3 regions of the Arthrobacter sp. B055-34 genome follow, and region 3 is predicted to be linked to each of the others. Evidence: riboswitches for the same ligand, from Rfam matches in the RefSeq annotation. Region 3 holds a riboswitch; each other region holds the start of a gene.
What was found. Region 3 has a riboswitch for cyclic di-AMP ahead of AC5RWO_RS02615 (hypothetical protein). Riboswitches for the same ligand answer to the same signal wherever they lie in the genome.
Positions count from the first base shown of each region.

Region 1: linked by a shared signal. The riboswitch ahead of AC5RWO_RS08135 (M23 family metallopeptidase) and the one ahead of AC5RWO_RS02615 (hypothetical protein) in region 3 are both predicted to bind cyclic di-AMP.
Region 2: linked by a shared signal. The riboswitch ahead of AC5RWO_RS07720 (C40 family peptidase) and the one ahead of AC5RWO_RS02615 (hypothetical protein) in region 3 are both predicted to bind cyclic di-AMP.

Region 1 covers NZ_JBNHFQ010000003.1:455,964-459,206, reverse strand. The annotation lists gene AC5RWO_RS08140 (GlcG/HbpS family heme-binding protein) at 1-204, opposite strand, end outside; gene AC5RWO_RS08135 (M23 family metallopeptidase) at 411-1,232, opposite strand; cyclic di-AMP (ydaO/yuaA leader) riboswitch at 1,238-1,410, opposite strand; gene AC5RWO_RS08130 (MBL fold metallo-hydrolase) at 1,718-3,094, opposite strand.
Region 2 covers NZ_JBNHFQ010000003.1:380,370-383,612, forward strand. The annotation lists gene AC5RWO_RS07705 (cytochrome P450 family protein) at 1-381, shown strand, start outside; gene bioD (dethiobiotin synthase) at 378-1,160, shown strand; gene AC5RWO_RS07715 (hypothetical protein) at 1,176-1,532, opposite strand; cyclic di-AMP (ydaO/yuaA leader) riboswitch at 1,766-1,941, shown strand; gene AC5RWO_RS07720 (C40 family peptidase) at 1,946-2,833, shown strand; gene AC5RWO_RS07725 (MDR family MFS transporter) at 3,050-3,243, shown strand, end outside.
Region 3 covers NZ_JBNHFQ010000001.1:585,857-589,099, reverse strand. The annotation lists gene AC5RWO_RS02625 (ribose-phosphate diphosphokinase) at 1-122, shown strand, start outside; gene AC5RWO_RS02620 (hypothetical protein) at 139-486, opposite strand; gene AC5RWO_RS02615 (hypothetical protein) at 617-1,555, opposite strand; cyclic di-AMP (ydaO/yuaA leader) riboswitch at 1,558-1,731, opposite strand; gene AC5RWO_RS02610 (aminotransferase class V-fold PLP-dependent enzyme) at 2,249-3,243, shown strand, end outside.

The DNA of each region.
Region 1 (3,243 bases), on a different contig from region 3:
TTGGATGTCGAAGGCACGGGAGGTGAAGGCCTTGTTGATGGAGATGTCGATGCTGCCCAGCCAGGCGCCGTCCATCCGCACGTGGGAGATGAGGTTGCCGCCGGCGTCGACCACGGCGATGTTCATCGGCTGGCCAATTTCTTCTGCGCGGGCTTCGGCGGCAGCAATGATGCTGCGGGCATCTGCAAGGGTAAGCGTGTTCATTCTTGTCTCCTAGCGCTGGTTCCGCCGGCATGGCGCGGCTCGACTCGGCACTGGCGCGGCTCTGCGCCAGTGTTGGATGCGGCGGGTACGCCCCACGCTAGTCCTCTTGCCCAGTGGTGACTAGGGACAAAAAACGGGGCCGTGCGGCTCATGCCGCACAGCCCCGTCCGGGTCCGGCCGTAAATCCGCCGAGGCGGATGGTGAGGCTAGAGGTATTTGGCCGGGTCTACTTCCTCGCCGTCGACGACGACCTCGAAGTGCAGGTGGCAGCCGGTGGAATTGCCGGTGGTGCCCAGATCGGCGATCGAATCGCCGCTCGAGACCTTCTGGCCCTGGCTGACGCCGATGCTCTGCAGGTGGTTGTAAGTGGTCTTCATGCCATCGCCGTGCTCAATGACGATGCGGTTGCCGTAGCCGACGGCGCTGGAGGAAGCTTCGACGACCTTGCCGGCTCCGGCAGCCTTGACGTCGGTACCGCAGGCGAGGGCGTAATCGGAGCCGTTATGGAACTCCCCGGCTGCCCCTGTGACAGGGTTGATCCGGTAGCCGAAGCCCGAGGACTGATTCAGGTCGGCTACGGGGGAAGCCAGGCCGCTGGCGGCGGTCTCTTTGGCAGCAGGCTTGGACTCCTTTTTCGGCTTGTCCTTGGCATCATCGGCCTTCTCGACGGAGGCAGCCTTAACTTCGGTCTTCGGCTCAGCCTTCTGCTCTGGAGCAGCCTTGCTGGTCACTTCGATGCGCTCGAACTTCATCTCGCTGTCCTGTGCTGCAGTCACCGGGGCCGAAGACGTGCTGGCGGCGCTGACGGTGCTCAGGTCTTCGTGACCGGAGACCGCCTGGGCGGTGGGAACAGCGGCCAAGGCAATGATGCCGGTGGCAGCCAAGGCCAAGCCGGCCTTCTGGGAGGTGCTGGAAAAGCGGCGCTTCGAGGCGCGGCGACGGCCTTCGCCGTCTTGGTTCCGCACGGCGGTCAGCAGGGAAGTATCTTCGGCGCGACGGCGGCCGCGCACAGGCTTATTGGTCTGCAAAGGGGAGGTCCTCTCATATGCGCCTGCGAAGTTAGCTGTCGGATTCGAGAGAGAGTTCACTCGGTTCGGTCAGCGGCAAACAATGTGCCTTCGATGTTGCTGACAGAACTTCACCCCAAGGCGCCCCCAAGCGCCGTGTGTGGTTCCTCCGCCCCTGCCTGGGAAGAATTGAATTGACTGATCCGCTGACAGGGCTAGGCGTACGGATCAGGCTCTTACCATTGGTTGCGTAAGAATGCCTTTAAAAAGTATCGTGTCGGCGTGTCTTGTTACAAATCCGTTATGTGTGTTTGTAGACACACGAAGCTCCGATGGTGTAACAGATGGGCCGATTGCACGGCATCCAGCACGAGCAGCGCTGAAGCTTTAGCCGGGTTGAAGGTGTTGTTTCACCGCTACGGCCGTGGTGGCTAGCCGGTCGCATGGCGTCGCCGCACCGTCTTGCGGACGCACGTTGCCGCTCGCTGGAAGGAGCGCTCCGTGAATTACGCAGCCTGGTGCTGCCTGGCCCAGGCGTTATAGCCGCCCGCAACATCGGCGACATCGGTATAGCCGAGCGCCTTCAGTGCGCTCGCGGCAACGCTGGAGCGCCAGCCGCTGGCGCAGTGCACCACGATGCGCTTGTCTGCCGGCAGCTCGTCGTGGCGTAGCGGCAGTTCGGCCAGCGGAATGTGCTGGGTTCCGGGAATGGCGCCGTCCTCCCGCTCCCCGGCATTGCGGACATCGAGAACCACCGTTTCCGGGTCGGCCAGGGCGCTGTCCAGTGCATCCGCCTGGACCCGGTCCGTGCTGCCTGCCAGCTGAGGCTGCGCCGCGAGCAGGTCGGGAAGATTCGGGATGAAACCGACCACTCTGTCGCAACCAATTCGGGCAAGACCCAGTTGGACTTCGGCTTCCTTGCCCGGCTCGGCCACAATGACGATCACGTCGCGGTGGTCGAAGAACATGCCCGCCGTTTCCTCAAAGCGCCCGTCAATGCCCACGTTGATGGAGCCGGCCAGATGGCCTGCGGCGAACAGTTTCGGCGGCCGCGCATCAAGAGTCCGTGCCCCTGAAGATAATGCACGTTCCAGCGCATCCTCCGGGAGTGCCGCTGGATGCAGTCTGCTTGCCATCACCGGATGCCTGCTGCGGTTCAGTCTGGCGTCGGTGGCAAAGTACGTCGGAGCGGACGGTTGGCCGCTGGTGATCAGGTCCACGAACTCGTCCTCGCTCATCGGCTGGACGGAAGGGTTCGCGGCCTGCTGCTGCCCGATCGTCGATTCGCGCTCGGCCGAGAGGTTCTTCCCGCATGCGCTTCCTGCGGTGTGCGCGGGGAGCAGTCGCACGCTGCGATCAAGCTTCATCAGGTCATCATGCACCGAGTGATAGAGCGCGCGGGCCAATTCCACGGGATCAGCGCCGACGGATGCGGCAAGGTCAGGTCGGCCCACATCGCCGATGAAGAGGGTGTCTCCGGTCAGAGCCGCATGCGGTGTTTTGTCCGTTGCGCGCTCGCGGACCAGCACGGTGATGGACTCCCAGGTGTGGCCGGGGGTCTCATGGATCTCCAGTTCGACCTCACCCAGCGAAATCTTTTCCCCATGGTGCAGTTTGCGGAAGTCGTAGGCTGCTTCCGCCCGTGCGCCGAGCCCGATCCACGCTCCGGTGGCGGCGGCCAGTTCGAGGTGTCCGGCCACAAAATCGGCATGGAAGTGGGTGTCGATCACGCCCACGATGGTGAGGTTGTTTCGGGAGGCGTCGTCCAAGTACTGGTCGATGTCCCGCTGCGGGTCCACGACAACGGCTTTTCCGGTGGTCTCGTCCCCGATCAAATAGGAACTCAACGATAGTGAACTGAGGTGGTATTGATTCAGGATCACCGGTCCTCCTGGCGGGAGAAGGCCCTTGCCGGGGGTCTTGTCGGATGATGGTCATCCCAGTGTGGCACCGTTTCTGTGCGCGCAACAGGAATAGCATCCCTCCGGCAGGAATAATCCGGCAGTGCTCTCAGTTGTGAAGATAGATGCAA
Region 2 (3,243 bases), on a different contig from region 3:
GCCCCTGCGGCTACCACCGGAGCCGCGTCCTTCGTGCGGCAGGTGCTGGCCACCGAATCCTCCGTGCATACCTGGCGGCGGGCCGTCCCCCGCGATACGCGACTGGGCGGCACCGAGCTCCCCGCCGGCGCGGAAATCCTGCTCGAGCTCAGCGGCAACCATCCCCCGGACACCGCCGGAACCGCCTATTCGCTGGCGTTCGGGCACGGCCTGCACCGCTGCCTGGGCGCCAAACTGGCCGAGCTCGAAACCGTGCTGGTGCTTGAGGAGACGGCTCGGGCACTGCCGGCGGTAAGGCTCACCGGGCCGGAGCCGGACTGGTTGCGCCTGCTGTCCTTCCAAACCCCGCTCACCGTAACGGTGGAACAGGAGGATCAGTGACCGAGGATCCCGCCCTGCGCAGCCTGGCCGGTCCGGCCAGTCCCTCCGAACTGCCGCGGGTCATCTTCGTCACCGGCACCGACACCGGGGTCGGCAAGACGATAACGACGGCGGCGCTCGCCACCGCTTTACCGGGCACCGTTTCGGTCTACAAGCCGGCACAGACCGGGGTTGCCGACCGTGAACCGGGCGACGCGGACGAAGTGCGCCGGCTCTCCGGCGTGGCTGGTGTCTCCGAGGGCATCCGGCTGCTCGAGCCGATGGCCCCGGTGGCGGCTGCCGCGCGGCAAGACGCGGCATTGCCTCCCCTAGCGGACCATGTCCGGCACATCGAGAAGCTCGCTGCGGGATCGGACCATGTCCTGGTGGAAGGCGCCGGCGGGCTCCTGGTGGAACTCGATAGCGAAGGCAGGACCCTCGCAGACCTCGCGGCCCGGGTGGAGAACTCCGGCTTCGGCAGTGCCAGTGACAGCGGTGCCGCCAGCCGCAGCTCCGGCGGCTGCAGTGCCGGCGTCGTCGTTGTCTGCCGCAGCGGACTGGGCACGCTGAACCACACCCTGCTTACGCTCGAGGCCATTATGGCCCGCAACCTCACGGCCGCCGGACTGGTCATCGGCTCCTGGCCGGCGGAACCTAACGCGGTGGAAGAGGACAACCTGCGGTACCTGCAGAATCTGGACGTGCCGTTCCTCGGCGCCATCCCGCAGGACGCTGCCGCGCTTCACCCGGCCGGGTTCAAGGCCGGCGCCCGGGAGTGGCTCCGGCTGCGCCAGCACTAGGAGCCGGCGTTGGCGCTAGCTGCTGGCGTTGGCGCAGGCGTCCTGCAGGGCGTTCACAGACTCGGCCGGCACCCGGTCTCCGGACTGCGCAATGTCACCCATCGGCGTCGTAATTTCGGCTGGCACACCGGCCTGTTCAGCGGCATCGACGAGGCCGGAAAGCAGTTGCTTCTCCCCTGCGCTGATCGTGCCGTCCGCCACAGGTTTGCAGACCTGCTGCAGCACTTCATCGACGGCAGCCGATGTGATTCCTGACACAGCATCAGACGCGGCCTGGCTGGCCGCATCCTTGGCGCCCGAAACGGCATCATTGGCCGCATCGGTGGCGGCCTGTTCAACTTGGCCGCACCCCGTGATGAGCAGGGCAAACATTACAAACACGAGGGCAAAGCTTCGACGGATCATCCGGCAAGATTACTACGGAACGGCACCACCACCCGAACGCAATCCACCGGCCGTCCACTAGCACTGAACCACCCCGAAACCTGCCATTCGCGGCGTGTCCGTTTTGCGGAGTTATCAATCCGTTATGTAGGGTGGCAACCACGTCGGCGCTTCCTGGGCCGGCCCCCTCGGAATGGCTTTGCCTAACTCTGCCACCGTTCCGAGTCCGTTCGCTAGACAGACGGCAGAGGCGGGGGACCCACGTTTACCGGGCTCCCTCCAGAGCCCTTGGGGTTAAGCCGCAGTTCACCACGGAGCGATTTTCCGAGGTGGAACGCGGCCGGGTGACTCCCATCCGAACCCGACAGCTTACCTCGCAGGCATTGGGAGAGGCTACAACCTTGTTCAAGAACAATTCCGCACGCCATCGTGCCACCGCGGTCCACAGCAACCCGTTCAGCGGAGTTTCGAAGGCCGTATCGTCCCACGCAGGTACCGTTGGCCGCAGTGCCGCAGTTGTCACCGCTGCCGGTGGCCTGATGCTCGGCGCCGGCCTGCCTGCCAACGCAGCAGCAGACGTATCCTCCAGCGACTTCGCCGCATCGGCCCAGGCTGAGACTGTTGCCGCTCCGGCCGCAGCTCCGGCACCCGCGCCGGCCTCCTCGGAGGACGCTGCAACCCACACCGTCAAGGCCGGCGACACCCTCGGCAACATTGCCGCGCAGCACGGCATCGAGCTGAACGACGTCTTCGCCGCCAACGGCCTCGGCTGGGAATCGGTCATCTACCCGGGCGACGTCATCCAGCTCGCCGGCGCCGCACAGGCTCCGGCCGACGACCACGCTGCGCATGCTGCTCCGGCCGAGGCACCGGCGACCCAGGCCGCGCCGCAGGAAGAAGACTTCACCGTTGCCGCTGCAAGCGCCAACATCGAGCCCGCTTCCGTCAGCACGGCCAGCACCTCGGGCATCGTCGCCACCGCCAAGTCCATGGTCGGCACCCCGTACGTCTGGGGCGGCACCTCCACCAGCGGCTGGGACTGCTCCGGCTTCGTGCAGTGGGTCTACGCCCAGCACGGCATCGACCTGCCCCGCGTCACCACCGCACAGGCCGGCGCACTGACCCCGACCAGCAACCCGAAGCCGGGCGACCTGGTTCTCCAGAACGGTGGAAGCCACATCGGCATCTACCTCGGCGACGGCCAGATGATCAGCGCCCTGAACCCGGGCGAGGGCACCAAGGTGCACCCCACCAGCTGGATGCCCGTAGACGGCTACTTCACCAAGTAAGCCCTGCGGCCGCACAGCGGCACAGTATATAGAGGTATGCTCCTATATATAGGTATGCACCGTCGGATTTTCCGGCGGTGCATACCGCGTTAAGTGGGGCATCTTATGTGAGGCTCACCCCTCTATGGGACCGGCGGGAATACTGCTTCCACTATGCTGGTTAGTCTTGCTATCGTCGCCTCGCGCAGGCACCGCTTCCCCCCAAAACCATTGAGGATACCTTCCGTGAGCCAACAGTCCCCGGCCGAACCCGCCGTCGTAAATTCCGGCGCGGCGCCAGTACCCGGACCGGGAAGCGACGGCGCCGACCATCGACGCCGGAACAACCGGGTCATCCGGTTGCTGCTGGCTGCCTCGTTTGTGGTCATCCTCAACGAGACGATCATGAGCGTCGCCTTGACCGAACTGAT
Region 3 (3,243 bases):
TCACCGCGGACAAGCAGTTCCCGCAGCTGACCGTGCTGTCCATCGCTCCGCTGATCGCCCGTGCCATCAGCGAAGTGTTCGAGGACGGTTCCGTCACCAGCCTCTTCGACGGCAAGGCCTAAGCCTCCGTCCTGACTGTCAGCGCGGCGTCGGCCGGTCTCCTTGAGACCTGGCCGGCGCCGCGTCGTCGTTAGCTGCGGTCCTCTCGCCCAGCGACGTCTGGCGCACCGGATCGGTCCGCCGCTGCACGGCCGAGGCCCACACCCACGTTGTCCGCCGGATGCCGGCGTCTTCCCAGGTTACCTGCACCGCCCGCGACGTCCAGCCGAACGCCTCGCCCTGGACCAGCTCGGCGGCACCGGGAAAACGGATCCAGGCCCACACCGGCATACCAGGAACTACCCGGGTCACGTTGTGGTGCTCGAGATCCAGCTCCTCGGCGGTCAGCGATACCGGCTCCGCACGCTTGGCGTAACGGGCTGCCATCCGCGCCGCAGCATCCCGATCCATACATCAAGAGTAGAACGGATATTCGAAAAGAGGGAAGGATGGCGGAACACGGGTTCCGCCATGCTTCCCTCTTTGTAAGCCAGCGTGGAGAGAGCTGGGTCAGGGTCTACCGGGTGCTGCTGCCGTCTTCGTCTTCACCCAGCAGGGAGAGGGGGAGGCGCAAGTCCACATCCACGTCAGCCCGGACGCGGAACCGGCGATGCTTCTCCCTCTCGGCATCACGGGTGGTATCGGCAGTAGGCGAGGGTTCGGGTGAACGCGATTCCTCCGGGTCGGCGGCTTCGCTGGTCGGAGCCGGCTCGACGGGCGCCGCTGACTTGCTGCGGACGCTTGATCTGGTGGGCTCCGGGTCTTCAGGCACAGCTCGTGTGCTCTGCCTGGCTGAAGGGCTCGGGGCCGGACTTGTCGGCACCGCAGCGTCAGCGGTAGGCGAGGCTGTCGGCTTAGCTGTATCCGTTGCAGCCGCTGTAGCCTTGTCGGCCGCATCCGTGGCGGCCGCTGTGGCCTTGTCTGCCGTATCCGTGGCGGCCTGAGTGGCGCCGGCAACCTTGTCTTTGGCGGCGCCGGTTGCTTTCCCGACGACGCCGGCAAGCGGTGCCGCAGCCTCGCCAGTGGACTCAGTCTCGGACTGCGTCGTCATTGGGGCGGGCCGCCCGGTAGCGTCCCCTCCAAGGGTCGGCTTGGCCACAGAACTCGGAGTGACCTTTATATCCTTCTGCGCGGCTGCCGTGCTGTCCGTTGTCGGTCGGCTGAACGTCGGCTCAGCTTCATTCGACGGCGCTGAAATAGGCCACGCTTTCACAGATGTCTGCAGTTGGGGACGGCCTGCGCTGGCTTCCTGGGATCCAGCCTGATCCAAGGGCAAGGCGGCCGCGGCAGCCACCGTGGCAACTACGGCCAGTCCGGTGAGTGCACCGACGCTGCGGAAGGAGACGGCGGATGGGGCTTCAGCCTTGGCGCGGCGGCGACCGCGGACGAGGCTGGTGACACCATGCGACGAGACGGTGGGGCCGGCGCGCCGGCGTCCACGAGAATGGTTCTTCACGGGATTCCTCTCTACACGCCTGCGAAGTTAGCTGTCGGATTCGAGACGGAGCATCTCGGCCCGGCCGGGACCGCAGCAGAACGCTGCGGACAACTAGCCGCACTTCACCCCAAGGCGCCGCTGGCGCCACTTCTGGTTCCTCCACCTCTGCCAGTGAATTTGAACGGACAGGTACGCTGGCAGAGCTCGGCGTGCGGACCCGGCCACAACCCTTGCCTAGGGCCATGGCGCGATTAAACGTATCGAGCGCGCTGAACCGTTACAAACTCGTGACATGTGTTTGTGGTCACCCATTGGAAGATGAATCTTTTCACCAAACTCTGGCGTGTCGAATTACTGGAACCTAGGCTGAATTAGTCATCCCAGCGCATGCCACCTCCCCAAGGCACGGGATGGATGGACCTGACCAAGGCAGAGCTTTTGGTCAGGTCCATCAACTTCCGATCGTCGTGAAGCCGCGCCGGATTTCCTCGGTTGGAACGCGGTTACCTCGACCCCGGCCACGTGACCGTGACTGAAGTGCCGGACGAAGGAACCGCACGCATCGGACAGTAGAATCCGGTCGGGCTCTCAGGGAAGGCCGCAGGCACTGGTTCCGTCAGCGCAGCCAGCCATAAGATGGTTGTCCTACTTGGTGACCCCGCGTCTGGACTCAGGCGAGGACGCCGACCGGCATGAAGGGTGGTTCCAGCCATGCACGCCGCCGACATCCGCCAGCTTTTCCCCGGGCTCAAGGACACCATCTACCTCAACACTGCCTCCATGAACGTGGGCTGTGCCCCTGCCCGGGCCGCCTATGAACAGGCGGTCGAACGCTGGTCCACTGGCCGGTTCGATTGGAGGGAAGCTGAGCAGGCGGGGGAAGATGCCCGCGTCATGTTCGCGAAGATTGTCGGCGCTAACGTCGATGAGATCGCCATCGTGCCGGCGGTGAGTACAGCCGCAGGGATCGTGGCCGCGAATCTGCCTCCCGCGAAGCGCGGCGAGAACGTCGTCGTCGCCGAGGACGAATTCACTTCGAACTACTTTTCCTGGCTCCTGCTGCGGGAGCGCGGATACGAGGTCCGCACCCTGGCGCCGGACTCCGACATCGTGGCGGCCGAAGCTTACGCTCACGCTGCCGACGGCGGTACCCGCCTAATTGCGGTGAGTGCGGTGAACTCGGCCAACGGCTACCGGGCCGACTTGGCCGCGCTCAGCGGGATAGCCGCCCGCTCCGGTGCCTGGTTCTTCGTTGACGCCTGCCAGGCCGCCGGTGCAGTACCGCTCGACGTGGCGCGTGATGGCATTGACTTCCTCGCCTCGGCCAGCCATAAGTTCCTACTCGGCTCGAGGGGCATGGGTTATCTTTATGTCCGCTCCGGACTGCTGGAGCAACTCCGGCCCATCGTTCCGGGCTGGAAGGCTGCCCGAATGCCGCTCGAGAGCTTCTATGGTCCGGACATGGATCTGTCGCAGTCGGCGTCGAAGCTCGACGTCTCACTGGCCTGGTTTCCTGCCCTGGCCGACCAGGCGGCGCTTGGCCTCTTCGGCCGGTTCGGGATCACCACCCTGCTCGAGCGCAACGCCCAGCTTGCCAGTTACTTACAGAACGCGCTGGCCACACATTGCACTGCCTTCCGCCCCTTCCCTGAGCAGCACCGCTCTACTATCGTCTCTGTCCCGGTGACCGACACCGAGGCTGTGAT